2 linked regions of the Pontibacter akesuensis genome follow. The protein of the gene in region 2 binds, or shares a complex with, the protein of the main gene of each other region. Links are inferred from orthologs where the notes say so. Each region holds a gene or a part of one and is shown on either strand. Other genes may lie near its edges. The genes, in order: uvrA and mfd.

Region 1 (14,544 bases), 570 kb from region 2 along the record:
CGATTGCCATTGCCATATTCCTGACCGGTGCCGTGCTGACGGCGCGGCTGGCGCTGCAGGCGCACACGCCGGCGCAGGTGTACGCTGGTTTCGGAGGAGGTTTGGTGCTGGCCGTGATAGCGGCCTCTGTGGCGCTGTATTAGTGGCCGACTTGGCAATCGGGCCGTAATGCTTAACTTTGGTTATCTCAACAAAACTCTAAACGCATGAACTACGAGTGTCTTTTATACGATGTGCAGGATGGCATCGCCACGATTACGCTAAACCGTCCGGATGTATTCAACGCCTTCAACGACCAGCAGAGTTACGACCTGCAGGATGCCCTGAAGCAGGTAAGCCGCGATGAAAACGTGCGCGTGGTGGTACTGACAGGCGCCGGTAAAGCCTTCTGCTCGGGTCAGGACCTGAAAGCCATCGCCGGTGCCAGCAAGCGCGATTTGTCAGAGTCGCTGGAGAAGCGCTATAACCCGATTATCCGCGCCATGCGTAATCTGCCGAAGCCCATTATCTGCAAACTTAACGGGGTGGCTGCCGGTGCAGGCTGCTCCCTGGCGTTAGCCTGCGACATGGTGATCGCTTCCACGGCGGCAAGTATGATTGAGGTATTCGTGAACGTGGGGCTGGTGCTGGACTCCGGTTCGTCGTTCTTCCTGCCGCGCGTGGTGGGCTCGCTTAAGGCGTTTGAGCTGAGCACGCTTGGCTCGAAAGTATCCGCCGACGAGGCGCTGCAGCTAGGCATGGTAAACAAAGTGGTAGCCCCGGAAGAACTGGATGCTGCCGTGGCAGAGCTTGCCGCCCGCTTTGCCGCCAGCCCAACCAAGGCCATTGGCCTGATGAAGAAGATGCTGAACAAGTCCTTCAACTCCACGCTGGACGAGATGCTGGATTACGAAGCTTACTGCCAGAAAATTGCCGGTAACTCCGAGGACTACAAAGAAGGTGTAACGGCTTTCAATGAGAAGCGCAAGCCGCAGTTTAAGGGGAACTAAATATACTTATAAGTATGAACAAGAAAGCCAGGCAGCAGTGTCTGGCTTTTTTTGTGGCACATGTTTCCATCCAGGCAAAATCCATACTTGGTGCGCGTGCAGGAAGTAAGAAGCGCTAAAAAGAATAGCCCACCGAGATGTTGAGCTGCGGCGTAGGATCCAGGAGAATGGCAGAGTTCTCCTCCGCTACCAGGTCGTATCCCCGGATGTTGTCGGTCAGGAGCTCGTTGGCGCCTTTGGCAAGCACATACTGCAGGCGCCCGCCAAGTATGGCCGACACCTCTGCCGTAAAGTTTCGCCCTAGTTTAAACTGCCCGCCCGCCTGGTAGGCAAGCTCCAGGGTGTTCTGGTATAGCCGGCCAACAAAGCGGTAGTCCGGGTCCTGCGGGTTGCGCTCAGGTAAGTTGAATACATTCTCCTCAAAAACCATAAAGCGGTAGCCAAACACAGGGCCATGGAAAAAGCCAAAGGGCGTGCCGCTGTATTTTTTGGAAGTATAATAGCGTTGGCTCATACGCACCTCCACGCCATCGGCATTCACCTTGTCTGGCGAGAAAAAACTATCGCCTTTGAAGTAACCACGGTACACGTAGCCCAGGGCAATTTCATTTGAGATGCGTTCAGAGCGCATTTTCTCATAGGATACCTGCACTGCCCCCATCCTTAGCAGGTTCAGCTTCAGCACCCGGTCATGAGCCTTGTCAATCAGCAGGTCTTCGTTTCGCATCTCCTGGTCATCGTCCTGCTGGGCCATAGCCGGTGTGAGCAGCAAGAGGAGCAAAGGCAGCAGTAAAAGCTGGTAAATTCGTTTCTTTCTGATCATGTTTAAAGCATTAACTAGTACTGGTACGGATAAAAAAGAATTTGTTCCTTTCCGGTTCAAGCGTTCGTTCGCAGGGCTTGTCTTTATTTGTACTTTTCTATGTATGAGAAAGGGGTGGCCTCTCTGCTGAAATAGTGGAAGTATGCATTAACTTAATGATAGTTAGGGCGTATACCTATCGATATTGCGAAATGATTTTCACCAAAACGGACATAAAACTATGAAACGAATTGCATCAACCGGATTAATACTTAGTACCTTTTTATTTACGATGGCTTCTTGTAACCAGGAAGGCGGAGCTGTAGAAGAGGCACAGGAAGTAAACGAACAGCAGGCCGAGGGTACGGAAATGGAAGACCAGATGACGAACGTGTCTGACTTCATGACCAAAGCCGCAAGCTCAAACATGCTGGAGATACAGGCGGGGCAACTGGCTCAGCAAAAAGGCCAGATGAAGGAAGTAAAGGACTATGCCCAGATGATCGTAACTGACCACCAGCAGGCCACGCAGAAGCTAACGCAACTGGCGCAGCAGAACAACATCGTGTTGCCCGACAGCATGAGCCAGGAGCACATGAACATGCTGGAGGAACTGCGTGGCAAAACAGGCCAGGAGTTTGACCGGGAGTATATGAACCTGATGGTAAGCTCGCATGAGGAGGCGGTAAGTTTGTTTGAGAATGCCTCTAACGAGCTGGAGAACCAGGAGGTGAAAAGTTTTGCCAGCAGTACCCTACCAAAGCTACGCCAGCACCTGGACCGTGCACAGCAGCTAGAGAATAATATGAAAAAGTAACAAACAGTAACCTTAAGCAGTTTATCTGACTATAAGAAAGCATCTGTAAGTTATATCTTGCAGGTGCTTTCTGTTTTAAACACACATCCTTTATGAAAAGAACTATACAGTACAGCTTTGCCGCACTGGCGCTGGCGTTTGCCACTGCCTGCGGCTCCGATGATAGTATCGAGCAAGCCACTGCACAAAGTATGGAGCAGTTTGAGGCTGCCGGTGTGCAGGAGGACATGGAGAACGATGCCTTGTTTGCCGCCGAGGCTGCCAGTGCCAGTATGCTGCAGGTGCAGTTAGGAGAGGCTGCCGCAGGTATGGCCGTTAGCCCCGAGGTGAAGGGGCTGGCGCAGGAGATGGTAACAGCGCATCAGAACATCCTGAACGATTTACGCGAAATGGCCACAGAGGGAAACTTCGTGCTGCCGAGCACACTGGGCGAGGCGCATCACAAAGCATACCAGGAGGTAACTGAGCAGTCGGGCATATCTTTCGACCTGGCTTACCTGAAGCGCATTGTGGAGCAGAACGAAACGCTGATAGACCGTTACGCCGATATGGCCGAGCACGGGCAAATAATGGCCCTGAAACAGTACGCCAGCAAGCAATTGCCCTTGCTACGGCAGCACCAGGAGATACTGGAGGAGATGCAGGACGAGATCGATAATATTTAAGCAACCGGTTTTCCCTGGCGCCAGTGTCCGCTTGTCCCGACGTGTATAAGCATATCTGCTAAAGCATTTTCCTCCGACTGCTGTCATCTCGACGACAGGAGAGATCTTTTTAGAATTTCAGATAGATCTCTCACTCTGTTCGAGATGACAGTTAGTCCATAAAATATCAAGTATAAAAAGAGCCGCTGCTAAAGTATAGCAGCGGCTCTTTTTATACTTGATATGCGGCGGGTTTGATTACTCTGCCGCCTCCTTCTCATTTTCGCGGTAGATGCTCGTTTTGAGCTCCTCCTTCAGGAAGTGTGCCGTATAGCCCTTGCCTTTCTTAGCGACATCTTCCGGCGTGCCGGCGGCTACAATGGTGCCACCGCCTTCGCCGCCCTCTGGCCCAATGTCAATCAGCCAGTCTGCCACCTTAATCAGGTCCAGGTTGTGCTCGATGATGAGCACCGTGTTTCCCTTGTCCGTCAGCTTGTGCAGTACCTCCGTCAGGTGCTCGATGTCCTGGAAGTGCAGGCCCGTAGTCGGCTCGTCGAGGATGTACAGCGTCTGGCCAGTATCTTTCTTCGACAGCTCTGTAGCCAGTTTCACACGCTGCGCCTCACCACCCGATAAGGTGGTGGCCTGTTGGCCTAGTGTGATGTAGCCCAGGCCTACCTCGTTCAGCGTCTGGATTTTGCGCAGGATGCGTGGCTGGCTGTCGAAGAACTCAGTGGCTTGTTCCACCGTCATCTCGAGCACATCCGTGATGCTCTTGCCTTTGAATCGAACTTCCAGCGTTTCGCGGTTGTAGCGCTTGCCCTTGCATACCTCGCAGGGCACGTACACGTCCGGCAGAAAGTTCATCTCAATCGTACGCATGCCCGCGCCTTCGCAGGCCTCACAGCGGCCACCCTTCACGTTAAACGAGAAGCGGCCCGGCGTGTAGCCCCTGATCTTTGCTTCGGGCAGCTGCGCAAACAAGCTGCGGATATCCGTAAACACGCCGGTGTACGTGGCCGGGTTAGAGCGTGGCGTGCGGCCAATCGGCGACTGGTCTACCTCGATAACCTTGTCAATTTTGTCCAGCCCCTCGATGCTCTTGTAAGGCAGCGGCTCGCGCTTTGCCCTAAAAAAATGTGTGTTCAGGATCGGGTACAACGTATCATGAATGAGGGATGACTTACCGCTGCCGGACACACCGGTCACGCAAATCATCTTACCCAAAGGCAGTTTCAGCGTTACGTTCTTCAGGTTATGGCCTGTGGCGCCAATAAGCTTTAGTGTTTCGCCATTACCCGGGCGCTTTACGCGCGGAATCTCAATACCGCGGCGGTTACTCAGGAAGTTTGCCGTGGTGGTGCCTGCCTGCAGCATCTCCTCGGGCGTACCCGCCGATACCACCTGCCCACCGTGGATGCCGGCTCCCGGACCAATGTCCACCACATAGTCTGCCTGCATGATCATGTCCTTGTCGTGCTCCACCACAATAATGGAGTTGCCCAGGTCGCGGAGGTCTTTCAGGGCGTTGATCAGGCGTTCGTTGTCGCGCTGGTGCAGACCTATACTTGGCTCATCCATAATATATAGCACACCCACCAGCTGCGTACCGATCTGCGTAGCCAAACGGATACGCTGGCTTTCGCCACCGGAAAGTGTTCTTACCGGGCGGTGCAGGCTCAGGTAATCCAGTCCCACATCCAGCAGAAAGCCGATGCGCTTACGGATTTCCTTCAACAGCTCTTTCGCGATGACGTTCTGGCGCTCGCTCATTCTATCTTCCAGTCCCTCAAACCAGGCCGCCAGTTTGGTGATGTCCAGTACCGAAATCTCGCCGATGTTCTTTTCGGCAATCTTAAAGTGCAGCGACTCCTTTTTCAGGCGGTAGCCGTTACACTCCGGGCAGGTATTGGTCTGGGTAAAATCCTCTACCCAGGAGCGGATGTTGTCGGAGTCAGACTCCATCTGGTTTTTGAGAAAGTTGATGATTCCCTCAAACTCCACCACATAGTTGCCCTTTTTGGTTTTCACCTCCAGGTCTTCCTCCAGCCCGTACAGCAATACCTTCAGCAAATCCTCCGGCAGGTCTTTAATAGGCGTAGCCACAGAGGCCTTGAAGTGCTTGAGCAGCGCCTCTATCTGCTTGAAGATCCAAATGTCGCGGTACTCGCCAAGCGGTGCAATGCCTCCGCGGCGAATGCTCAGCGACTTATCCGGTATCACCGATTCCTCCGTTATCTCCTGCACCTCACCCAGGCCATTGCAAACAGGGCAGGCTCCGTAAGGCGAGTTAAAGGAGAAGGAGTTTGGCGCCGGATCATCGTAAGCGATACCCGTGGCAGGGTCCATGAGGTGACGGGAGAAGAAATGCGTCTGGTTTGCATCCGCATCAAGTATAAGTACCGTTCCTTTGCCATGTGTCAGCGCGTTCTGCACTGAGCTGGACAAGCGGTAACGGTCATCCTCCTTCACCACAATCTTATCCACCACAATCTCAATGTCGTGGATCTTGTAGCGGTCTACCTGCATCTTCGGCGTGATCTCCACCAGTTCGCCATCGATGCGGGCGCGGATAAAGCCCATCTTCCGGATCTGTTGGAACAGTTCACGGTAATGACCCTTACGGCCTTTCACCACCGGAGCCAGCACCACAATGCGCTTGTCGTTGAAGTGCTCCAGCATGTGGCTCACAATCTGGTCATCGCTCTGGCGCACCATTTTCTCGCCCGTCACATAACTGAAAGCCTCGGCCGTACGCGCCCACAACAGACGCATGAAATCGTAAATTTCGGTGATGGTGCCCACCGTGGAGCGCGGGTTGCGGCTGGTGGTTTTCTGCTCAATGGAAATTACCGGCGACAGTCCCTCAATCTTGTCCACATCAGGCCGCTCCAGGCCACCCATAAACGAGCGGGCGTAGGCCGAGAACGTCTCCATGTAGCGGCGCTGCCCTTCGGCATAAATGGTATCGAAGGCCAACGACGACTTGCCCGAGCCACTAATGCCGGTGAACACCACCAGCTTGTAGCGCGGCAGTTTGATGGAAATGTTTTTGAGGTTATGTTCGCGGGCACCGTATACTTCAATCTGCTGCGCGTCGCCGTTTATACTTGGCGTGGCGGTGGCCGTATCGGTGCCCGTGGTAGTGAGTTGTTGCTCCTGGTTTAAAGCCATTCGGAATGGGTTGATCTTAAATAGCAAAGTTACATAAATCCCGGGGCTTCTGCTGTGCAAAAGTCCATCCCTTCTTAACAGAAAACTGGAGCAATTGGTTTAGGAGCGGCGGGTTTTATACTTGTGGCTGTGGTCTGGAGGAAAGAAGTTTCCAGCGGCATCAAGTCATGCTTAACCGCTTTCACATAAAGCATAACACCTGGGGCTGCGCCTCCGTTGTTTCTGCTCCCGCTGCCGGAGTAGGGAATCAAACAGGATAAAGTGCAGCATCCGCTATAAAACAGCAAAAGCAGGCCCCGGTGAGAGCCTGCTTTTGCTGTAAGATAAATCTGCAAGTATAGCCTTAGAAGTTCGGCGACAGCAGGTATTTGCTGTAGAAGTCGTCGATGATCTTCACGGCCTCGGTGGCATCGTCCACAATGTGCACCAGGTCCAGGTCTTCTCTGTTGATGTTGCTCTCGGTGTTCAGCATCACGTTCTCAATCCACTCAAACAGGCCGCTCCAGTAAGCGCGTCCTACCAGCACGATCGGGAAAGCGCCGATTTTCTTTGTCTGGATCAGTGTGATCGCTTCAAACAGTTCGTCCAGTGTGCCGAAGCCACCTGGCATTACCACAAAACCCTGCGCATACTTCACGAACATCACCTTGCGCACAAAGAAATAGTCGAAGTTGATGAGCTTGTCGGAATCGATGTAGATGTTGTTGAACTGCTCGAACGGCAGCTGAATGTTAAGGCCTACTGATTTACCGCCCTCAGAGTGCGCGCCTTTGTTGCCCGCCTCCATGATGCCGGGGCCACCGCCCGTAATTACACCGTAGCCGTGGCGCACCAGTTTAGCGGCAAGCTCCTCGGCCATGATATAGTATTTGTTGTCGGACTTGGTGCGGGCCGAGCCGAAAACAGACACGCAGGGACCAATCTTGCCCAGTTTCTCAAAGCCGTCCACAAACTCGGCCATCACTTTAAAGATTTGCCAGGAGTCGGCTATTTTGATCTCGTTCCAGTCTTTGTCCACAAAAGCCTGGCGTATGCGCTTGTCTTCCTCAGAGGCAGGGGCAGCCGTAGACTGGCCGCTCTCGCGCAGGTCGGTTACCGATCTTGCCTTATTCTCGTTTACGTTCGGGTTGATAATGGTTTGGCCGCTACCAGTATTCAGTGTCTCGTCGTGCAGCTTGGTTTTACTTGTTTTTCTAAGCTTTGTCATAATCTGTTTCGTCATCTTCTGCAGGAGCGGTTGCCCCTGGGCGCCTATACTTTAGGGCGCGCAGCATCAGGTTAAAAAAATATAGGCTTTGCGGCGGTTGAGGAGGCGCGGCAAAGGCCAAACATGTAAAGTTACTTATTTGGAGCGAATCGCAATCACAGGGTCCAGGTTAGAGGCCAGTACGGCAGGGATGATGCCGGAAAGCATTCCTATCACCGCCGATACGCCAAGTCCAAGTATAATGTTGCCAACCGACAAGGTGATGGCCATCATGTCCTGGGGGATGAGCGTGAGCAGAAACACCAGCAGAATGCCAATGCCCCCGCCTAAGAGGCTCAGAAACACGGATTCGAAGAGAAACTGGAACAGGATGAAATAGTTTTTAGCCCCCAGCGATTTCTGGATACCGATGATGTTGGTGCGCTCTTTTACGGATACAAACATAATGTTGGCAATGCCGAAGCCGCCAACAAGTATAGCGAAACCGCCAATTACCCAGCCAGCCAAACCTATTACGTCGAAAAAGCTGCCAATAGCCTCAGTGGCCATCTCGGGCCGGTTCATGGCAAAGCTGTCTTCGTCGCGGGGGCGCTGGCCGCGTATGTTGCGCATGATGCCCTGCGTTTCGTACTCCAGTTCCAGCAGGCCCGGGTCGTCGTCACGGCCTTTCAGGGCGATGGTGGAGCCCATGCCGTCGGGTCCTACATCATACATCTTGCTGAACGTGCTGTACGGGATCATGCCCATCTGGTCCATGTTCGGCGCGCCAAACATGTTCTCGCCCTGCTTCTCTATCACCCCGATAACCGTAAATTTGCTTCCGGCCACCTTTACCTGCTGCCCGAGGGGGCTACCGTAGGGGAAAAGCGTTTTGGCAATCTCATCGCCGATGATCATCACATTGCGTGCAGCGTCTGTTTCCTGAGGTGTAAAATAGCGTCCCTCAATAACCGGCACCTCGCTTACTTTAGGGTAATCGTAGGATACACCCATCAGGGAGCCGTCGGAATAGCTGTTGTTGCCCTGCTTAAAGGTGCTGCCGCCCTTCTGTGAGAAAATAGCTACGCCGTTGCTGTTGGTCACGCGCTCCTGCAGCAGCCTGTATTCCCGGATCGTAGGCTCTGGCCGCTGAAAGTACTTCCACCACGGGTAGTTGCCGCTAAAAGACCAGGGCCACTTCTCCACGTAAATCACCTTCTCCCCGATAAAGCTCATGCTCTCGCGCACGTTCCGCTCCAGGGAGTCAACCAGTGTGAAAACGGATATAATGGCAAAAATACCAATCGTGACCCCGAGCAGCGACAGGATAGTGCGCATCAGGTTGGCACGCAGCGCTTGCCAGGCAAATCGGAAACTTTCAGCTATCAAACGCAGGTAAATCATAGTTTTCTTCTTCAATCGGGTGAATGGGGCGGAACTAATTTGCTTAAAAGTAACAATATTTCGGGCAAAAAGGGTAAATTTGCGGCTTGATTTTTTGCTTTTTAGTAAAGGAAATGTATGAACCCCGCAGCAGGGTTCTGCTGTTGTACTGCTGATACTATTGTTTAACACCCGGAATCCAAATACCGTAATATTTGATATATGAAATTATCTGAATTTAAATTCGAGCTTCCCGAAGAACTTCTGGCCACGCACCCAACTGAAAACCGCGATGAGTCGCGCATGATGGTCGTGCACCGTGACTCAGGGAAGATCGAGCACCGCATCTTCAAAGACATTCTCGAGTATTTTGACGATGGCGATGTGATGGTGGTGAACGACACGAAAGTGTTTCCTGCCCGCCTGTATGGCAACAAAGAAAAGACTGGCGCCAAGATAGAAGTGTTCCTGCTGCGCGAGCTTAACAAAGACATTCACCTGTGGGACGTGCTGGTGGACCCGGCCCGTAAAATCCGTGTAGGCAACAAACTATACTTCGGCGAAAGTGATCTGGTAGCCGAGGTAATCGACAACACCACTTCCCGTGGCCGTACCATTAAATTCTTGTTTGATGGCCCGGACGAGGAGTTCTACAAGACCATCAACGACCTGGGTGAGACACCGCTGCCAAAATACATCAAGCGCGAGGCTGAGCCGGAAGACCGCGAGCGTTACCAGACCGTTTACGCCAAGAACGTAGGCGCTGTGGCAGCTCCAACAGCCGGCCTTCACTTTACGAAAGAAGTATTGAAGCGCTTGGAGATCAAAGGAATCGACATGGCGCCGCTAACGCTGCACGTGGGTCTGGGTACTTTCCGCCCGGTAGATGTGGAAGACCTGACCAAGCACAAGATGGACTCCGAGAACTTTATGGTTCCTGGCGAAACTGCTGAACTGGTGAACCGCGCGCTGGACAAGAAAAAGCGTGTGTGCGCTATTGGCACTACCACCATGCGTGCGCTGGAGTCGTCGGTGTCGGCTAACAACCGCCTGAAGGCAAACGAAGGCTGGACGGACCGTTTCCTGTTCCCTCCTTATGATTTCAAGATCGCAAACAGCCTGCTGACTAACCTGCACATGCCGGAAAGCACGCTGCTGATGATGGCTGCGGCATTTGGTGGCTATGAACTGGTAATGAAGGCGTACGAGGAGGCTGTAAAAGAGAAATACCGCTTCTTCAGCTACGGCGACGTAATGCTGATTCTCTAAGTATAAAACCAATTCAAAGTATAGAAAGCCCTGGCCATAAAAGCCGGGGCTTTTGTTTTGTCCCCAGCCTTTCTAGTATGAGTGGCTGTATTGGACAACCGCATCACAGGTGTCAACTTTCTGTCTTTCGAACGCTGTAACTTTTTAACTTTGTGCCATGGCAATTTTACCAGAATACGCAATCATAGTGGCAGGTGGCAGCGGCACCCGCATGCAGCAGGACGTTCCGAAGCAGTTCATCGAAGTAGCGGGTAAACCTATCCTGATGCACACGATGGAGCGGTTCCACAAGTATAACCCGGCAGTAAGGATGGTTGTGGTGCTGCCGCAGGAGCAGTTGATTGCCTGGCGCGAACTGTGCCGCAAGTACAGCTTCAAGCTTTTCCACATGACGGTGGCTGGAGGTGCCACACGGTTTGGCTCTGTCAAGAACGGGTTGGATGCGGTGCAGGGCGAGGCGCTGGTGGCGGTGCATGATGGCGTGCGTCCCTTTGTAGATACAGACACGATTAAGGCCGCTTTTGATGCCGCAGACAAGTATGGCAGTGCCGTGGTGGCGGTGGCTCCGAAAGACTCAATTCGGGAACTGACGGAGCAGGGAAGTATGGCAGTGCCGCGGGTAAAGTATAAATTGGTGCAAACGCCGCAGTGCTTCCGGGCAAGTATACTTCGAAAAGCTTACGAGCAGCCCGAGCTGGCGCATTTTACGGACGATGCCTCAGTGGTGGAAAGTATAGGAGAAACAATCACGCTGGTGGAAGGCAGCTACCGCAACATCAAAATTACCACACCCGAAGACCTTATACTTGCCGAGGCCTTTGCCAAAGAGTTAGGTTAGGGTTATGTATACAGAAGTTGTGAGGCTTACTTGATTTAGCTGGTGCCAAAGAGTACGTTTTCAGCGCAAAAGCGAGTCTGAAGACTCGTGTGCATTGGGCGTCACCGGTTGGATACCGGCGCCAGTTTGGGTTTTTTGTCTAGAGCCTAGCGTCTAAAATCTAACGTCTAATAAGCTACAGCACCGGCTGCCGCCCCGCCTCTAGGAAAGTCTGGTTCTCCTGAACGGATTCCGGTGTGATGGCTTCAAGTATAGGATTGGGTTTGGAGAGGTTGAGCAGGTAGCCCTGCATGGGTGGTAAGTTCTGCAGGTCGTGGGTGATGCAGAGGATGGTTTTCCCGTTTTTTACGACCCAGTCCTGCAGCAGGCTGAATACCTTACTTTTGTAGTATACATCCAGTTGCTGCGTGGGCTCATCCAGTAGGATAGTGGTGGCATCCTGCAGCATCAGCTGAGCCAGCCACACCAGTTGCTGCTCGCCGCCTGATAGCGTGGTGAAATCCTGGTCAAGGAGATGGGATAGTTGCAATTGGGCCAGCGTATCAGCAGCCAGGGCATAATCAGCAGCGCTGTAGTTCTCGAAAAAGCGCTTTTTGCGGAACAGCCCCATTACCACCAGGTCCTGCACCTTAATGGGAAAGCCAACAATATTTTTCTGGGGAAGGTAGGCCAGCAAGCCGGAGCCCGAAGCCTCGGGAAAATGCTTCAGGTCATGGCCTTTTGCAAGCACTTGGCCTTGGTACGCTACTTTGTTCTGGAAGGCCCGGAAGAGCGTAGTTTTTCCGGCACCGTTGTGGCCGATAATGGCAACAAAAGCAGCAGCCGGCACTGAGAAAGAAAGGTTGCGAATCAGGACCCGTTGGCCATAACCCGCAACCAGATTTTTTACTTCAACGATCAAGCTTTGCTCAATTATGAATTATAAATTATGAGTTATGAATTAGAAGTGGCTCTATAAACCATTCATAATTCGTAATTCATCATTAATTCTAGTATTCGTCTTCGTTAAACATGAAATCCTCTTTGGTAGGATAGTCAGGCCAGATCTCCTCGATGTTCTCGTAAGGCTGTCCGTCGTCTTCCAGGGCCTGCAGGTTCTCTACAACCTCCATTGGTGCGCCAGAGCGGATTGAAAAATCGATCAGCTCGTCTTTAGTGGCTGGCCAGGGTGCATCCTCCAGGTATGAAGCTAATTCAAGTGTCCAGTACATAATATTTTCTCCTTTATCTTATGGCTTTTTAAAATAGTCTGCAAAAGTATAAATAAAAACAAGAACAAAAATTTTTGCAGCTTAATAATTGCTTTTTTGTCTGTTTTTACCAACACAACGCAAATAAAGCACAAATGTTCATAATGTGTGCAAAAAATATCGTCCTGTTTCAACATTTGGTAACAATAGCTGTACAAGAAGCATGCCTGGCTACTACAGGAACGCAAAAAGGGCCTTCTGCTGCTGCAGAAGGCCCTTTTTGCATCTAAAAATAGTTTGGTTCTTTAGCCGGATATGGCGCTTAGTTGGCTCTGAAACATCTCGATCATAGCGGTCTTCGTGCCGATTTTCCGGTTATAGTTTCGGATCTTGCCCTTCAGCATATTTCGGAACGATTCGTTGCTCGGGGAATCGTTCAGTTTGTCCAGGTTCGCCTCGAGCAGTTCCAGTTCGTTGCGGTCTGATTTGATGAACTCGCGCAGGGCCGTAATGCGGGCCTGCAGGCCATCTACCTCAGAGTACGTTTCCTCGGCAGCCTGCTGGCGCTTGCGAATGTAGTGCTCCAGGCTGCTCATCTCAAACACGCGGTCGCAGGCTTTGATGAAGCGCTCCCACACAGCATCTGATACCTCAGGACGAACAGGACCGAGTTTTTTCCACTCTGCCTGCAGCTCCTTCGCGCGTTTCACAGCTTCGCCCAGGCTGCGTTCCTGCAGCAGGCGCTCGGCTTCGGCGGCCAAGTTCTGCTTGCCCTCGTAGTTCTGCTCGTAAAATTGCTCTCTAGATGCTGATTTCTCTTTCTGTATCTTGCGCTTCAGGCGCTCAAAAAAGTGATTGTGCGCCTTTCGGAAGTCGCCCCACATTTTCGTCATGGCCGTGCGCGAAAGGGTGCCGCCTACTTCTTTCCACTGGTTCTGCAGTTGCTTCAGTTTGGCAGTCGTTTCCTCCCAGTCCTCTGAATTCATCAGCGCATAAGACTGGTTGATTAAGTCTCTGTACCGCTCGTAGGTGCGGTTCTGCATGCGTTTTTTATCCTCGAAGAAGTTCTTTTTGCGCTCGAAGAATTTTTCTACGGCATTGCGGAAGCGCTCCTCCACCTCATCGGTTAGCTCCTTTTCCACCGGGCCGGTTTTGATCCAGGTGGTGCGGAGTTCCTTCAGCTTCTCAGTGGCCTCTTTCCAGTCGATGCTCTCGCTGTAGGCCTCTGCCTCCTGCGTAAGGGCAATTTTCAGGCTCAGGTTCTTCTCGCGGTTTTGCTTGATGGTGTCGTTTATCTCTTCCTCGGTTCTGCTGAGCGTGTAGTACACTTGCTCAAAGTCGCCGAGGGCGTCGAAGTTGCCGATCTGCTCTTTCATGTGCAGCACTTTCATCAGGAAAGAACCTTTGTTATCAGAGGTTGCGATGCGCTCCAGCAGGTTGTTCACCTTATCCTGAAACATATCGAAACGCTTGGCAAAGTACACCAGCGAATCATCTTCAGACTCTTTTACATCGCCCACCTGGCGTGCAGGGTAGTTCATAAAGGGCTTAAGCCATACTTGCTGGTCTTGAATAAAGCCATACTTCTTGGCTTCTTCCAATAGGTCGGTGTTTTCCATTTTACTGGATAGGGTTAGGGTCGTACGTGAATGATGGATAAGGCATCGGGTAAACTAATTTTAGCATACGCATGCAGGCCTTCAGCGTTTGCTGTAACCGCTTGGGCCCGAAAGATAGGGCTGTCCGGCATCCAAAAGCAGCATGGTGCTAAAATCAGTAAGGCGCACTTTAGCCATACTGTTTTTACAAGTTTAACTATTTCAGCGCAATTTAGTGGACCATAAACACATGAAATTTTACGATATTTGTAATTTAGTATGAAATATGACATAAAAGGGCCGCCGCCAAAGCGCTATCTGGCGCCCAAGCAGCAAAGGCCTCTAAAGTAATTCCGCTTAAACTATAAAAAGACAGCATGAGCAACGAAACGATAATCTTCTCGATGGCTGGGGTTAGCAAGATCTACCCACCACAGAAACAAGTCCTTAAAAATATCTACCTCTCCTTCTTCTATGGCGCCAAAATCGGCGTGCTGGGCCTTAACGGATCCGGTAAGTCCAGCTTGCTGAAAATCATCGCTGGCGTTGACAAGCAGATACAGGGAGAAGTGGTGTGGTCGCCAGGTTACTCGGTGGGTTACCTGGAGCAGGAGCCGCAGCTGGACCCAACCAAAACCGTGCGCGAGGTAGTGG
Region 2 (14,994 bases):
GGCGCGTGTAAAGGGCACGGTGGGGGCCTCCGAAAAATCAAACTGTATGCTGGCGCCGCTGTGTCTGATGATTTCCTGCACGCTTACCAGCACGTCTTCGCATACTTCCTGCAGGTTTAGCTCCTCCAGGTTGCGCTCTTTTGTCTTCTGCACACGCACCACTTCGCCCAGGTCGTGTATGGTGGCATGCAGCTGCTTAAACGACTTGTTGAACAGCTCGATCATGTGTGGGGCATCGGCATCCTTGAACTCGGCGCTTTGGATGAGTTCCTCAAAAATACCCACCATATTCACAATCGGCAGCTTCAGGTCGTGCGATGCCGTGTACACAAAGCTATCCAAATCCTGGTTAATGCGCTCCAGTTCCAGGTTTTTCTCCACCAGTTCTTCTTCCGCCCGCTTGTGGTCTTCAATATCGGTGCAGGTGCCGAACCACTTTATGATGTTGCCCTGTTCGTCGCGCATGGGAACTCCCTGCCCTAAAAACCAGCGGTAGGTATCGTTGTTCCCGCTTCTGATGCGGTACTCGATTTCGAAAAAGTCGCCATGCTTCACCGAGAACCGCCAACGGTCCAGTGTGCGTTGCACATCATCCGGGTGCAGCACCTTGAGCCAGACGCCACGGCCCAAGCTATCTTTCTCGCTTAGGGAAGTATAATCGAACCAGCGTTTGTTCACGTAATCGGTTACGCCCTCGGGCGTTGCGGTCCACACCATCTGCGGAATAGACTCCGACAGGAACCGGAACTGCCGTTCTGATTCTTCTACCTGCTCCCGCAGCATTTTTTGGTCGTGGATGTCGGTGGCGGTTCCGAACCACTTCACAATCTGGCCGTCGGCGTTGCGCTGTGGCAGGGCCCGCGCCAGAAACCAGCGGTAATTTTCAGTATAGATATCGCGCAGGCGCAACTCGCGCTCATACTTCTCACCGGTTTTTATGGCACTTATCCAGTCGTCTATGGTAGCTTGCAGGTCATCGGGGTGCAGGGATGGGGCCCAGCCGAAACCGAGCGTCTCCTCTTCACTCATGCGGGTATAGTCATACCATTGCTGGTTAAAGAAATCGACATGTCCGTCAGGCTCGCCGCTCCACACAATGTGCGGGATAGACTCTGCCAAGAGCTTAAACTTGCTGTTGCTTTCCTCCAGGGCCAGCAACAGCTGCTTCTGCTCCTCAATGTCTGTGTGGGAGCCAACCCACATGGTTACCTGGCCCTCCGCGTTGCGGATCGGTACAGCGCGCACCAGGAACCACCGATAGACACCCTTGCTGGACCTGAACCTGTTTTCAAGCACCAGGTCCTGGCCTGTGCTGAGGGAGTTCAGCCACTGTTTGGTAGTCTCCTCCAGGTCTTCGGGGTGTATGAGCTTGCTCCAGCCCCAGTCCTGCATTATCTCAAAGGTGGAGCCGGTGTAGTCGTACCAGCGCTGGCTGTAGTAGTTGAGGTCGCCGTTGGGCAGGGCGGTCCAGGTCATGAGCGGGAGCGACTCCAGCAACTGCGTAGTATGCGACATGCTTTCTTGAAGCTGCTGCTGGGTGCGCTTTTGTATGGTGATGTCTATCATGGCGCCCACCATGCGCTGCGGCTCGCCCTGCTCGTCGCGCATCACAAAGCCCCGGTCCCGGACCAGTTTATAGGTGCCGTCGGCGCAGCGGAAGCTATATTCGCCTTCCCAACTGGTGCCGCCGCTGTTTATCACACTGTAAATGGATGCTTTCGTTGTTGCCAGGTCGTCCGGGTGAATGCGACTGGTCCAGGACACGACGGTGTCCTCAATGTCTTCCTCAGCGTACCCGAACAGGGTCTTGAAGCCCTCGTTCCACCAGATAGAATCGTCTTTCAGGTTCCAGTCCCAGATTACATCGTTGGTGGCCATGGCAATGCGCTGAAACCGCTGGTTCATGTCCAGTAGCTTCAGCTCATAGTCTTTCTGCCGGCCCACGTCCACCATCGTGCCTAGCAGGCGGACGGGCTTTTGCGTGGTGTCGTCATAAATAATATAGCCGTAGTCGATCAGGCTGGTGTAGGAGCCGTTAGCTTTGCGGTAGCGGTACTCGCCAACCCACAGCTTTTTCATGCTCCCTATTGCCGCCCTTATACTTTTCCGCACCCCCGGCAGATCCTCCGGATGCACGTGCTTGTCCCAGCTGTCCAGGGTAGCCTCCAAATCTTCGTCGCCGTAACCGAGAACATCTTTATATGTCTCACTCCAGGTCAGTTTATTTTCAAGCAGATTGGCCTCCCACACAATGCCACCGGCAGACTTGGCTACTACCCAGAGGCTGTTATGCGCCGCATTCACCTCCTGCTTCTTCATTACCTGAGCCGTGATGTCCTGCACTTCATGCACAATAAACTCCACCTCGCCTAAGCCATCAAGCACAGGCACGCTGCGCAAGGTCCAGTAGCGCTCCTCAAAGTTGCCATCGGGCGTTAAGATATCGTAGCGGATGGCATCGAGGGTGTGCGGGCTTTTCAGGGTTACCACCTGCTGCAGGGAATTACGGATCGCCTCCCTTGATTTCAGGTGTTCAATGTCAGGGTTCTCCGGAAAAGTGTCCAACAGGGAAGCGCCCACAATGTCCTTTACCAGCGTATGGGTTGCCTTTCTGTAATGCTCACTCACCTCCAGTATGATGGAGTCCGGAGACAGTACCAGGAAAGAGCCTGGCAGTGCCTTGAAAATATTTTTATAAGCTGGCTGAGCTAAGGTAGCAGGCATTCTTTTTTGTTTAGGGTAACTCTCTCCTGTGCAAATCGGGGCTAGTCAGAAGCAACCAACCTTACGGGTAAAACGGCAATCAGGACGATATCTTGTTCTGTAGCTCGGTTAGCTGCTTTTTCAGTTCGACCAGTTCTGTCACTTCTATGGCAGAAATTAACACGCCCTCCGCTTTGCCCTCGTCATCTAACAAAGGTTGGTATTTAAAGTTAAGATACGCCACGTCTTTTTGCCCTGCCTTGTGCCGGTCGTAGGCTATCTCATAAGCATCAATAGAAACAATTCTGAGATGATGGTATACTTCATCCAGCCTTTTCCAAAATTTTGTGCCGGTATATTCTGGCCAGATGGCCCGGGCAGGCTTGCCAAGGTACTGGCGGTTTCCGTACACCCTGTGAAAGCCGGGGGTGATGTAGCGGCATACATAGTCGGGGCCTTCCAGCAGGCACAAGTGCGCAGGAGAGGCGTTCAGCACCTTCTCCAGGTACTGGTCTTTTCTGAGAACCTGGTTGTACGCGTTTTTCTGCTCTTCAATGTCGGCATAAGATCCGATCCAGGCCTGTATGTTGCGCTGCGCATCATACATCGGCACCCCGCGCTCCAGAAACCAGCGGTACTCCCCGGTGCTGTGGTTGCGGATGCGGTACTCAGACTCGAACACCTGGCCGCTTTGGGTGGCCTCCTGCCAGGCAGCCAGCAGTTGGGCTGAGTCCTCGGGGTGCACCACATTTATCCAGCCGTCCACCTGGCCGGGGCGCATGCCGGTGTAATCGTACCAGTTGCTGTTAAAGTAAGTCAGGCGGCCTTTTGAATCAGCCATCCAGGCCATGTGCGGGAGCACCTCGAGCAAGTGCCAGAAGCGTGCGTCGCTTTCTTTCAGGCTCTGCTCAGAGCTCTTACTCAGAGACAGGTCGATGATGGAGCCGATGGTGCGGGCAGGCTGGCCATTGGCGTCGTAGACGATAAAGCCCTGGTCCAGCACGTGGGCGTAGGTGCCGTCGGCCTTCAGGAAACGGTACTCGCTGGACCATACTTTGTCGCCGTTGGCGGTTGCCTGCTGTATGCCCTGCTCCACCCTGGGGTAGTCGTCGGGGTGCACGCGGCTGTGCCATGATTCGCCGCCCGGGCCCATGTCTTCGGGTAGGTAGCCGAAAACCTCCTGCAGGCCTTTCCCCCAGCTTATTCTGTTGTTGGCCATGTCATACTCCCACGACACCGCATGAAGGGCATCGGTGAGCATGTACAGCCGCTCCTGGTGATGCAGTTGCTCCTGCTCACTCAGCACCTGGGCTGTGATATCCTTTGCCTCGTGCAGGATGTAGCGCATGTTTCCCGCGGTATCAAGTATGGGGCGGTTAACGGGGCTCCAGTAGCGTTCCTCAAAGCCCCCCTGTGGGCGAGGGATATCATAGCGAAGTATAGCCATGTGGTGCTCCTGTCTGTGCTCCAACACAAACTGCAGCGACTGCTTGAAAAGGTTTGCCGAATCCACCTGTGGCGTGGAGGGATTGTTCGGGAACACATCAAAGAAGTAGCGGCCAATAATGTTTTCGCGCGAGGAAAGTGTGGTTTCCAGAAAGGCATCGGTGGCGTGCTGTATCACCAGGTCAGGCGTTAAAACCAGGTACAGGCCCGGCAACGCATGGAACATGCTGCCAAACACAGCGGATAAGTTTGAGTCTTTCTGTGGCATTAGAGTAAATGGGGGATTTACGATGCGTAGTTAGAGCGAGGGCTTAAGTTAGGATTATATTCTTGAATTGGCAATTAACCCCACTTTGATAACGCCGGCCTCCACTCTCAGGAAGCCGGCGCATGTTATACTTGGGTTGGCTTTTATACTTGCCGCAAGAGCTGCCTTATACTGATGTGGCTGCCGCGATGCCCAGTCCCTCAAACACCTCTTTGGCATCGGCTATACTTTGAATATCCTCCACGATCACGATAAGCTTGTGCTTGGCGTCTTTCAGGCGCGACCGGCGCGGGTGTTGTTGCACATACTTGAGAATGTTGCCGAACACATCCGACTGGAAGTAGGCGTCGTTATTCTCGCTGGGCAGGTAGCCTTTCATCACTTCTTTTTTGATGGTGAGCTTCTCGAAACCAAGCTGCTGGGCCTGCCAACGCAGTTTCACGATCTCCACCAGTTGCTGCACCTGCTCCGGCAATGCGCCAAACCGATCGACTATACTTGCGCGCAGCTTCTCCAGCTCATCCAGGCTCTTCACGTTGTCGAGCTTGCTGTAGAGGTTGAGTCGCTCTGAGATGTTGTTCACATACCAGTCCGGGATGAGCACTTCCATGTCCGTTTCGATGTTGCACTCGCGCACCGGCTCAATAAACTGCTCCAGGTTGTCGCCCAGGAACAGCTCGCGGAACTCAGTTTCCTTAAGCTCCTTAATGGCATCGTCGAGCACCTGATGGTACATCTCAAAACCCAGGTCGGTAATGAAACCGGTTTGCTCGCCGCCCAGCAAATTACCCGCGCCGCGAATGTCCAGGTCACGCATTGCGATCTTGAAGCCTTCGCCCAAGTCAGAGAATTCTTCGAGCGTACTCAGGCGCTTGCGGGCATCAGACGGTAGTCCGGCCACAGGAGGCGTGAGCAAATAGCAGTAGGCTTTTTTGTTTGATCTACCTACACGGCCACGCATCTGGTGCAGGTCCGAAAGGCCGAACATGTGCGCGCGGTTAATAATAATGGTGTTGGCGTTCTCAATGTCCAGACCAGACTCGATAATGTTGGTGCTCACCAGCACGTCGTACTCGCCGTTCACGAACTTCATCATGCGCTTCTCCAGCTTTTCCGGCTCCATCTGCCCATGGGCATAGGTTACCTTGCAGTCCGGCACATGGCGCAGAATCATGGCGGCGATTTCCTCAATATCCTTGATGCGGTTGTGCACAAAAAATACCTGGCCGCCGCGCTTCATCTCATGCACAATGGCATCCCGGATAAGTGTTTCATCAAACACGTGCAGCTCTGTTTTTACCGGCTGTCGGTTTGGCGGCGGCGTGGCGATTACGGACAAGTCGCGGGCACCCATCAGCGAGAAGTGCAGCGTGCGTGGAATCGGCGTGGCGGTGAGCGTGAGCGTGTCTACGTTTATCTTCATCTCGCGCAGCTTCTCTTTTGTCTTCACCCCGAACTTCTGCTCCTCGTCTATGATCATCAAACCGAGGTCTTTGAACTTCACGTCCTTGCTCACGATGCGGTGCGTGCCGATCAGGATGTCCACTTTGCCTTCGGCCAGGCGCTTGAGCGTGTCTTTGGTGTCCTTGGCCGTTTTAAAGCGGTTCACATAATCCACCGTTACCGGAAACTGCTCCAGGCGGTCGCGGAAGGTGCGGAAATGCTGCATGGCAAGTATGGTGGTAGGTACCAGCACGGCCACCTGCTTGCCGTCGCAGGCCGCCTTAAAGGCAGCGCGAATGGCGATCTCGGTTTTGCCGAAGCCCACGTCCCCGCAAACAAGGCGGTCCATGGGGTGCGGCTGCTCCATGTCGGCTTTCACATCCTCGGTGGCTTTGCCCTGGTCAGGCGTATCTTCATAGATAAATGAAGACTCCAGTTCGGCCTGCAAAAAGCCATCGCGGGTGTAGGCATAGCCCGGCGCGGCCTTGCGTTTGGCGTACAGGCTGATGAGTTCGTGGGCAATGTCTTTGACTTTGCTCTTAACCCGCTTCTTCTTGTTCTCCCACTCCGGCGAACCCAGCTTGCTCATACTTGGCGGACCGCCTTCCTTGCCGCTATACTTGCTGATCTTGTGCAGCGCGTGGATGCTCACATACAGCAAATCATCGTCGCGGTACACCAGCCGAATTGCCTCCTGTAAACGCCCGCCCACTTCTACTTTCTCCAATCCGGCAAAACGCCCGATGCCGTAGTCGATGTGGGTTACGTAGTCGCCGGGCTGCAGCGAGCGCAGCTCTTTCAGCGTCATCGCCTTCGACTTGGAATGTCCTTCCTTAGCCTTGTGCTGGTAGAAACGGTCGAACAGTTGATGGTCGGTGTAGCAGGTGATCTTGAGCGTCTGGTCGATGAAGCCTTCGCGCAGCGAAACCGGCAAATGCTGGAAACGCACGTCGTGGTCCAGCTCATCAAAAATCATCGTCAGGCGGTTGATCTGGCGCGGAGAGTCGGTAGCGATGATGTTCACAAAGCCAGCGCCCTGCTGCTCGTGCAGGTCCTTTACCAGCCGCTTAAAATCTTTGTTGAACGAGGGTTGCGGCTTTGCCTGCAGCTGTATGGTTTCGGATGATTTGAAATGGAAGCGCTTGCCGATCTCCACCACGTTAAACTTTTCAAGCAGCTTCTTAAACTGCTTCTGCGTCTGGAACAGCTGCTCCGGGTCCGACACGATCTGGGTGCCTCCACTGGTCGCCAGCATCTTCTCGAAATTATGAGCCGCCTTATCGAAATACTCGTCGATCACATCCAGTGTCAGGCGTACGTCCTTAAACCAGAGTGTGGTGTTGGCGGGAATAAAATCAAGGAAAGCTTCGCGTGTTTCCTGCAGCAGCTTCGTCTGCACGTTGGGTATAATCGAGATCGCCTTCTTCGTCTCCACCGACAGCTGCGTCTCCGGATCAAACGTGCGGATACTTTCTATCTCATCACCAAAAAGCTCGATGCGGTAAGGCAAATCGTTGGCGTAGGAGTATACATCCACAATACCACCGCGCACGGCATACTGGCCCGCCTCATACACGAATTCGGTGCGCTCAAAGCCATACTCGGCCAGCATCTCACTTAGAAAAGCCGTGTCCAGTTTCTCACCCACCTTCGCGCCCAGCGTGTTCTCCACCAGCGATTTTTTGTTGATCACCTTCTCGGTAAGCGCCTCCGGGTACGTCACGATGAGCTCGCCTTTCCCGGTTTTCTGGTTCAGGCGGTTGAGCACCTCGGCGCGCATGAGGATGTTGGCGTTCTCGGTATCGTCGAAGCTGTAGGGGCGCTTATAGGAGGTAGGGAAAAGCAGGATGTCCTTCTCCTCGCCCAGCAGGTTCTTCAGGTCGGTATAAAAATAGGCAGCCTCCTCTTTGTCGTGCATGATGAAGAGTTGGTGCCCGTAATTCAAAGTATAAACCGCCGAGGCCAGCACCGCATCCTGGCTGCCCGCCAGCCCTTTTATCTGGAGGCGGTAAGGCTCATCCGCTTTCAGCCGCCCGGCAATTGTCTGTACTACGCCATCGAGGCGGTAAAGCTCTAGGAAATCTTTTACTTTCATTAAACGCGCTTACAAAACAGTAAAGGCAGAACACAGGGCTTTCCGTTAAGCCGCGTTCTGCTGGTTTCTTCTCTACAAAGGTACTACAAGTTAATGTCTTATCAGAACAGTGAGGAGGAGGAGAAGGTTGCGGGGGAGATAAGCATTTATAGAATAGATGAGGGACTAGAGTGGGGTGAGTGGCTTTGCTTAAAATTTATCAGGCCAGCATATCCATGAAGTAAAGTATGTAACCGTCAACAAAAAGCTGTACCAGTATTAGCAGTAGGTTCATTACAACGGCATTTACTAATTGTTCTTTGTTGTGTCGCATCGCTACACCGAAAGCAGCTATTAATCCAAAAGCGATAGGAATGAACATTAGTGTTCCAAACATTCCCGCTGTTTGTTTCAACTCTTTCTCAACCCCATCGGGCTTCATATAGCCTGTTTTAACTATCCCGAAAAGGCAGGTTGTAACAAGGCGAATAGAATCTTCCTTATTAGGATCATAGTTTTGAGCCCTCCAGGTGTATGGGTACCGGTAATTCTCCGTGATCAAAACGGCGTTATCTACATATGTTTTGTAGGTGCCGCCACCATACCTAGATATTCCTTCCACGGAATACAGCTCCCTGTCAACAACTTTCTCAAAGTGGCTGGATTCTGGTAACACAAAAACATCAAGGCACACCAAAAGTGTAAGGGCTAAGGCGCAGGTGTTAAATGACCTGCAGAGCCTAATTATCAAATCGGGAAGCGTATTAGCGTAAGCCATAATGCTTACAAGATAGGCAGTAATAAAAGAAGGTAAAAACCTAGGTCTACATTCCTGGCAACGCTCCTTCCACGACCATATCATCCGAAATGACAAAGCCTATTCACACATCAAGGATTATGTTTTAAACAACCCCGAACGATGGCAGGAGGATGTGTTTTATTGATAATTGTATTGATGGGTAAGAGGTCATGGGTTTCTCGCCGGCTACGATGCCAATCCTTCAGACGCTTGCAGGAACTGCGCACGCTGCGATGTCTTCGGCATGTACCTAAGCGGCTTTACCTTTTGGCGTCAAAAGGTATAAAGCGGCCATTCTGCAGCATGTAGAGTGTTGTCAGGTCTTCTCCTATTACTGAGATGCCATCTGTTGGCAACGGTACCAGCTTTTGAGCACGGTTGTCCTGTACCAGCGAGTCTTGCGGGGCAAGCCGTAGCTGATAGGTGCTGAACCAGCCGTCCTTCAGGTTTTTAGCTGGATAGCTGGCCACTTTTAGTTCGCGGGCCTGCTTGTTGTAGTCCAGGTAAGCCAATATGTGGATGGAATCGTTTTTGAGCACCTGCACCGCATAATCGAGGGATGCGTTGCCATTAAAATCGCCACGCAGGTAAACGGGATTTCCGACCTTCAACCGATCACTTGCCATCGCCTGATCCGTCAGGGTGGCTATTTGCGCTTGCGGTTGCTTCTGTTCGAGCAGCGATGTCAGCGTGTCCGGGAGCGGCTGCAGGATCTTTCCTTCTTTGGTGGCGCGCGCAAGACTGTCGGTCGAGGTTTTGGTGGCAGAATCTACCTGTGCATCAATCAGCTCATCGCTGGCAGCACGGTTGTAATTACCGTCGGCAGAATCGGAGCCACAGGCAAACAGCGCCAGCAGGGCAGCAATAGCAAGTAAATTGGTTTTCATGGTTTCTCTAATTTAGGAGCTGCAAGTACGCCTGCCCAGCCGTTAGATGAAATGACCATTGTCACTTTTAGAAGGACAGGTATACCTGCTGCGGTTACTCTTTTCCTACACCGTGATTGTATGCTCAGTTCTGCAATTAAATAAACATAGCCGAATCGCAGCTATACTTGTCGGCGGGGCACGTGGCAGCATACTAAAATGCTGGTTCACCTGAACCTGAAGTATGACAAGGGAGAAAGAAGCCACTTTCCAAAATTTGACTACATTCGTAGCAAGATCTTTCGGCTATGACTCAAACTACCCATACCTACAGAACAGGAAAATACTTCTCGGTCGGCGGCCGCGTCATGGGCTGGATTGCATCAGCCATTGGGTTGATGATGGTGCTGAATGGTGGCGTTGCCGGCTGGGTGATTGTGCCGATGGGAATCATCACGTTGCTAACCTATACTTTCGTAGAGTTCGACCTGCAGCACATGACCTACCGCGAGGGTGTGCAAGTGCTGGGACTGAAACTCGGGAAAAAGCTGCCGCTGGCCGGTATAGATTTCCTGTTTCTGAACAAGAACAGTTACAGCAAAATGGCCGAGTCCCGGGGCTCGATGACGCACTTCAACACGGAGCTGTTCGATGGCTTCGTAAAACTCTCGGATGGCGTAAAGCTGCACCTGTTGCAGATGGGCAGCAAAGCCCCAGCCATGCAGCAATTACAGGCTGTTGCAAAGGACCTGGAAACCAATGTGCATGACTTCACTGAAAGGGTGTACTGATGTTCTGTTGCAAGCGTAGCGCGCCCGCTGTGTCGGTTTTCTGAAGAACATTTCTTAACTAGTAGCCTCAACAGATGATTTTATGAGCAAGATTGGCTTTTATATAGCAAACCTGGTGAAGCGGGTGCAGAACTACAGCAGGTTTAAGAATGTATTTCTGCAGCGCCTGCCGCAGCGGTTTCATGGGGCGGCCAGGCTGCTGTTCTACCACACCTTCACGGCCGACGAAAAAAAACTGGCTACGGAGATCGAGAGCTTCCGTTCCAGAATTCCCGCCCTTACCACCGACAAGGAAATCTACAGCTATACGTCGCCGCACTCCAACACCTTTCAGACAGACGAAGCAGGGAATGCCCTGCCAGGCGAATATGTAGGCAGCGCGGCAGAAGCCCATATGAAAACGGGCTCCTCCACGTTCAACGGCATTCTGCTGCGCCGCATCGTGGCAGGCGCAGGCGTGAAAAAGATTCTGGAACTGGGCACCAACACCGGCTTTTCGGGCAGTTACTTTCTGTCTGTGCCGGGCACTGAGCTGGTAACGATTGAAGGCTCTGATGCCCTGTGTGCCATTGCCAAGCAGAACATGGACCGCTTTTCAGACAAGCACCGCATCATGAACATGTTGTTTGACGAAGCCATCACGCAACTGCTGGCTGAGGCCGAAACGTTTGACTGCGTGTTTATAGACGGGCAGCACGAGCAGAAGGCCACCCTGCACTACACGCAGCGCGTGTTGCCGATGCTGAAGCCGGGCGCGCTCATCGTGCACGACGATATCTACTGGTCGGAGGATATGCACCAGGGTTGGCAGCACATGGTGCAGGACCCGCAGTTCTCCGAAACGGTTGATTTGTTCTATAAAGGCATCTGCGTGGTAGGCAACGGCTCCGGCACCAAAGCGCATTACGACATCGGCGAGTACCTGCCACGGCCAGAGATCTTCCGCAAGAACTGGTAGTAGCACACAGCCTGGCAAGTATTGGCTGTTGTTGCGCCAAAGGCACTAGGTTCCGTATAAGGGCTATGGAGCCAGTAGTTTATACGTACAGGACAGGCCGGTATTTTACCGATTCTGGTAACATGGTTGCCTGGGTGGCTACTGCCGCAGGGATGATATTGCTGCTGCAAGGCAAAATGGCAGGCTTGCTGCTGCTGCCCCTGGGCCCGCTCATTTACTTCACGTACAGTGTGGTGGAGCTAGACCTGCGGGGGCAAACCTACCGGGATGGCGCGATGCTGCTGGGCATGAAGTTCGGCAGGAAGAAAAGGCTGCCTGACTACGGCTTCCTGTACCTGAAGAAAAACACTTACCGGCAGGTGATCTGGGCCCGTGTTTCCACTGCAACTTTCCGGCACACAGTTTATGACGGCTACCTGGGCTTTGCCAACGGGGTAAAGCTGCACCTGGTGCGCAAACCAACTAAAGCAGATGCCCTACAGAAGTTGGAAGCCATTTCCGAAGACCTGCACCTGGAGCTGCGCGACCTCACGGCGTAGGAAGTATAAATTCTTCAACCCAACTTCACCAGCTTATCCGCCAGTTCCGAAAGTGTCGGCGCGGTTAGTTCCGGTTCCGGGGCCAGCGGGTAAAGTGTTTGGCCCGGGCGGGAAAGGAAGGCCGCACGGGCACCGGCACGCAAAGCTCCGGCCATATCCCAGCCATGCGCAGCCACCATCATCACGTCACCCAATTGCACACCCAGTTGATCCGCTGCATACTGATAGGGGCTGCTGTCGGGCTTAAACTTTTTCACGCTGTCCACGCTGAAGGTCTCCTCGAAGAATTCTTTCAGGCCCACGCTTTCGAGGTGCGGTATACTTGATTTGGAGGGAGAGTTGGTGAGCGTAGCCATCCGAAAGCCCGCCTCCTGCAGCTTTTTAAGGCCGGGAATCACATCGGGATGCGGTTGCGTCTGCTTTACCATCTCCACCAGCTCTTTTTGCTTTGCCTCCGGCACATCCTGGCCAATAACTTTTGTCACCATTTTCATCGCCGCCTGGCCTACCTCACTGAAGGTGTGGTACTCGTTTGTTGCGTTCTCCACCAAAGCATACTCCAGCAGGTGCGAAAACCATAGTTTAAAAGCGAGCTCATTATCGAAGGTCTTGTTCACAGCCCGTTGCATGTCCGAAAGGTCCAGCAGGGTTTCGTTTACGTCGAAAAGTAAAACCGCCGGGCGGCTTTTAGAGGAGTTAAGTATGTTGTCAGGCATCTGGTACGTGTTTAGGTGAGTATCACTTTATTACAGCATACGCGCAGCACAAGGTTGTAGGTTAAGTGTGGTGCTGCTCCTCTGTATTTTGCTGTTTAGATAGGAAATGGTGCCGTTCATAAACAAGGTGCGGCAAAGTGCGAGCAGGCTAGTAAGTTAGGCTATCATTCAAAATCAAACTATGAAAAAAGTTATCTTACTACTCAGTCCGCTACTGCTCTTGCTTGCCTGCAAAAGCACTGAACAAATTGTACCTAATGGTGCTGCAACCCATGCAAGTATAAAACCGAAGCAGCGCAGCAGTTTTGATGACAGCTGGATGCGCAGCAAGATAGATAGCGCGCTAAAAGCAAATAATATTCCGGCGCTTTCAGTTGGAGTAATCAGTGATGGGGAACTGTGGCTGTATGATGGCTTTGGCTTAAAAAAACGGGAAGGCGAGGCAGCTGCAGATGAGCATACACTTTATCAGATCGGCTCTCAAACCAAAATGCTGACAGGTATAATTGTGAACAGGCTGGTGCTGGAGCGGAAGCTGGATTTAGACGCAAGTATAGTTACCTATCTGCCGGGCGTGTTCAACAACCAAACAAGAGAAAAGCTGCATGCCGTAACACTTAGAAACCTGCTGCAGCACAAGGCTGGGCTGCCAGGAATAGCACCAAGCGACCACCGCATCGACGGTGACCCAATGCTTGTTCCCTATACGGAGCTGGACCTGCTAAAAGACCTGGATGAACTGGAGCTTGCCTTTGCGCCTGGCACCGACTTTAGCTACTCCAATATGGGGTATGCCTTGGTTGGATATATATGCGAGCGGGTAAGTGGCCAGAAGTATGAAACATTGTTACAGGAGTATGTTGCTAAGCCCTATCAGCTTACCAACACCACTACTGAACTCGCTGTGCACCAGCAGGAGCTACTGGCAACACCCTATCGAAAAGATGCCAGAAACATAGAGACAAAGCCTTTTATTATGGGTAAATTAACATCGGCAGGTGGTGTATACTCCAGCGTTGCAGATTTATCCAGACTGATGGCTGCGCAACTTGAGGCGTACAGAATGCTGGGACAAACGGAGGAGCAGAGCCCTTTGGTTCTGACAGACAGTGCAACTCCTGATAAGAAAGAGTATGGCTTTGGGCTGGTACGAAATGTAGATGAAAGAGGAGTACGCTATGGGCACGGAGGAGATTTGGATGGCTTTGCAAGTAGTTATGTGTTCGTGCCGGAGCATAATGTGGGCCTTCTGCTGCTTACTTCCAGTGGCGGGCGCTGGTTTGGTGCACTGGAAAAAGAACTTGTCATAAAGCTTGTTGCTGAGGCTAAACAGGCCAAAAACAAATCAGTGACAACACGCTAATTACCTAAGGCCTTAAAGCACTACAATTGATTTTAAATTTGAGATCATGAAAAAAATATCCTACCTGGCAAAGTATGCCGAGCTGATCCTGCACCTGGGTTTCTGGGTTATACTTATCGGCTTCCTTTTAGCAAACTTTTGGGCTGATAGAGCCTTTGAAATTCCGTATCAGATGGAGCCCTCTGACTTTGAAGAAATTATACTTATGGAAGCCCACTCCCGGCAGATGGAGCTCTGGAACAGCTTGTTTCTGATCGTGTTTAAAGCCGCCTTCTTTTATGTGAACGTGTACCTGATCTTCCCGAGGTACAAAAACGCTGTTAACAAGTGGAGGTACCTGTTGCCGCTGGGCATGAGCTTTGGTTGGTGCTTTATGGCGGAGGTGCTGCTGTATACTTTAACTGAAAACAACTTCCTGCTTTCTGGGTATGATGAGTTTGACTGGAGCTTAGATTACAATGTGTTAACCGATGGAGTGCTCGCTTTTCTGTTGGTGCTGGCGGCTTCGTTTGCTTATTGGGCAACCAAGGAGTGGCTGCAGCACAAGGAGGGGCTACAGAAGTTGGATGTAACCACAGCCGAACTGGCCCTGCTGAAAAACCAGGTGAACCCGCACTTCCTGTTCAACACGCTCAACAACCTGTTCTCGATGGCTATTGAGAAGAATGCGGATGAGTTGGCGCAAAGCATAGCACAGCTCACACAGCTCATGCGTTACTCTATCTACGAAAGCCACGTGCCCTATATCGAGCTGTACCGCGAGGTGGAGTACATCGAAAATTACATCAAGCTCCAGAAGCTGCGTTTTTCCGGAGATGAAGACATCACCATTCAGTTTGATGTGGAGGGAGATACCCAGCAAGTGCGGATATCCCCTATGTTGCTGATCAATTTTGTGGAAAACGCATTTAAGCACGGGGTAAGCCTGAAGCAGCAGTCCTATATCCTGATAGACCTAAGAACAACTGAAAGCGAGCTCTACTTTACAGTAGAAAATACAATTCATCGGCAAAACAAGACAGCATCGG

What was found.
Region 1: the proteins of mfd (region 2) and uvrA are in contact, whole or in part, in a crystal structure (PDB 4DFC), measured with the Escherichia coli proteins. The link is inferred for Pontibacter akesuensis from one-to-one orthologs.

The regions. Positions count from the first base shown.
Region 1 is NZ_CP014766.1:2,200,954-2,215,497, forward strand. What follows is about bases 3,311-6,796. They hold uvrA (excinuclease ABC subunit UvrA), read right to left. Parts: upstream 6,427-6,796; coding sequence 3,511-6,426; downstream 3,311-3,510. Other genes in these bases: A0W33_RS09365 (LOG family protein), read right to left, coding at 6,770-6,796. Also shown: A0W33_RS09335 (hypothetical protein), read left to right, coding at 1-143; A0W33_RS09340 (enoyl-CoA hydratase-related protein), read left to right, coding at 207-989; A0W33_RS09345 (hypothetical protein), read right to left, coding at 1,105-1,812; A0W33_RS09350 (DUF4142 domain-containing protein), read left to right, coding at 2,033-2,608; A0W33_RS09355 (DUF4142 domain-containing protein), read left to right, coding at 2,701-3,273; more of A0W33_RS09365, read right to left, coding at 6,797-7,633; A0W33_RS09370 (ABC transporter permease), read right to left, coding at 7,769-9,016; tRNA preQ1(34) S-adenosylmethionine ribosyltransferase-isomerase QueA, read left to right, coding at 9,218-10,264; A0W33_RS09380 (2-C-methyl-D-erythritol 4-phosphate cytidylyltransferase), read left to right, coding at 10,422-11,102; A0W33_RS09385 (ABC transporter ATP-binding protein), read right to left, coding at 11,278-12,003; A0W33_RS09390 (DUF2795 domain-containing protein), read right to left, coding at 12,092-12,313; A0W33_RS09395 (DUF349 domain-containing protein), read right to left, coding at 12,598-13,911; energy-dependent translational throttle protein EttA, read left to right, coding at 14,268-14,544. UniProt on the Escherichia coli protein: The UvrABC repair system catalyzes the recognition and processing of DNA lesions. UvrA is an ATPase and a DNA-binding protein. A damage recognition complex composed of 2 UvrA and 2 UvrB subunits scans DNA for abnormalities.
Region 2 is NZ_CP014766.1:1,630,255-1,645,248, reverse strand. What follows is about bases 4,384-8,319. They hold mfd (transcription-repair coupling factor), read right to left. Parts: upstream 7,956-8,319; coding sequence 4,584-7,955; downstream 4,384-4,583. Other genes in these bases: A0W33_RS06890 (hypothetical protein), read right to left, coding at 8,155-8,319; A0W33_RS06900 (PAS domain-containing protein), read right to left, coding at 4,384-4,417. Also shown: A0W33_RS06905 (PAS domain-containing protein), read right to left, coding at 1-2,724; more of A0W33_RS06900, read right to left, coding at 2,804-4,383; more of A0W33_RS06890, read right to left, coding at 8,320-8,712; A0W33_RS06885 (hypothetical protein), read right to left, coding at 8,994-9,620; A0W33_RS06880 (hypothetical protein), read left to right, coding at 9,908-10,390; A0W33_RS06875 (O-methyltransferase), read left to right, coding at 10,473-11,348; A0W33_RS06870 (hypothetical protein), read left to right, coding at 11,414-11,887; A0W33_RS06865 (haloacid dehalogenase type II), read right to left, coding at 11,902-12,603; A0W33_RS06860 (serine hydrolase domain-containing protein), read left to right, coding at 12,785-13,966; A0W33_RS06855 (sensor histidine kinase), read left to right, coding at 14,013-14,994. UniProt on the Escherichia coli protein: Couples transcription and DNA repair by recognizing RNA polymerase (RNAP) stalled at DNA lesions. Mediates ATP-dependent release of RNAP and its truncated transcript from the DNA, and recruitment of nucleotide excision repair machinery to the damaged site.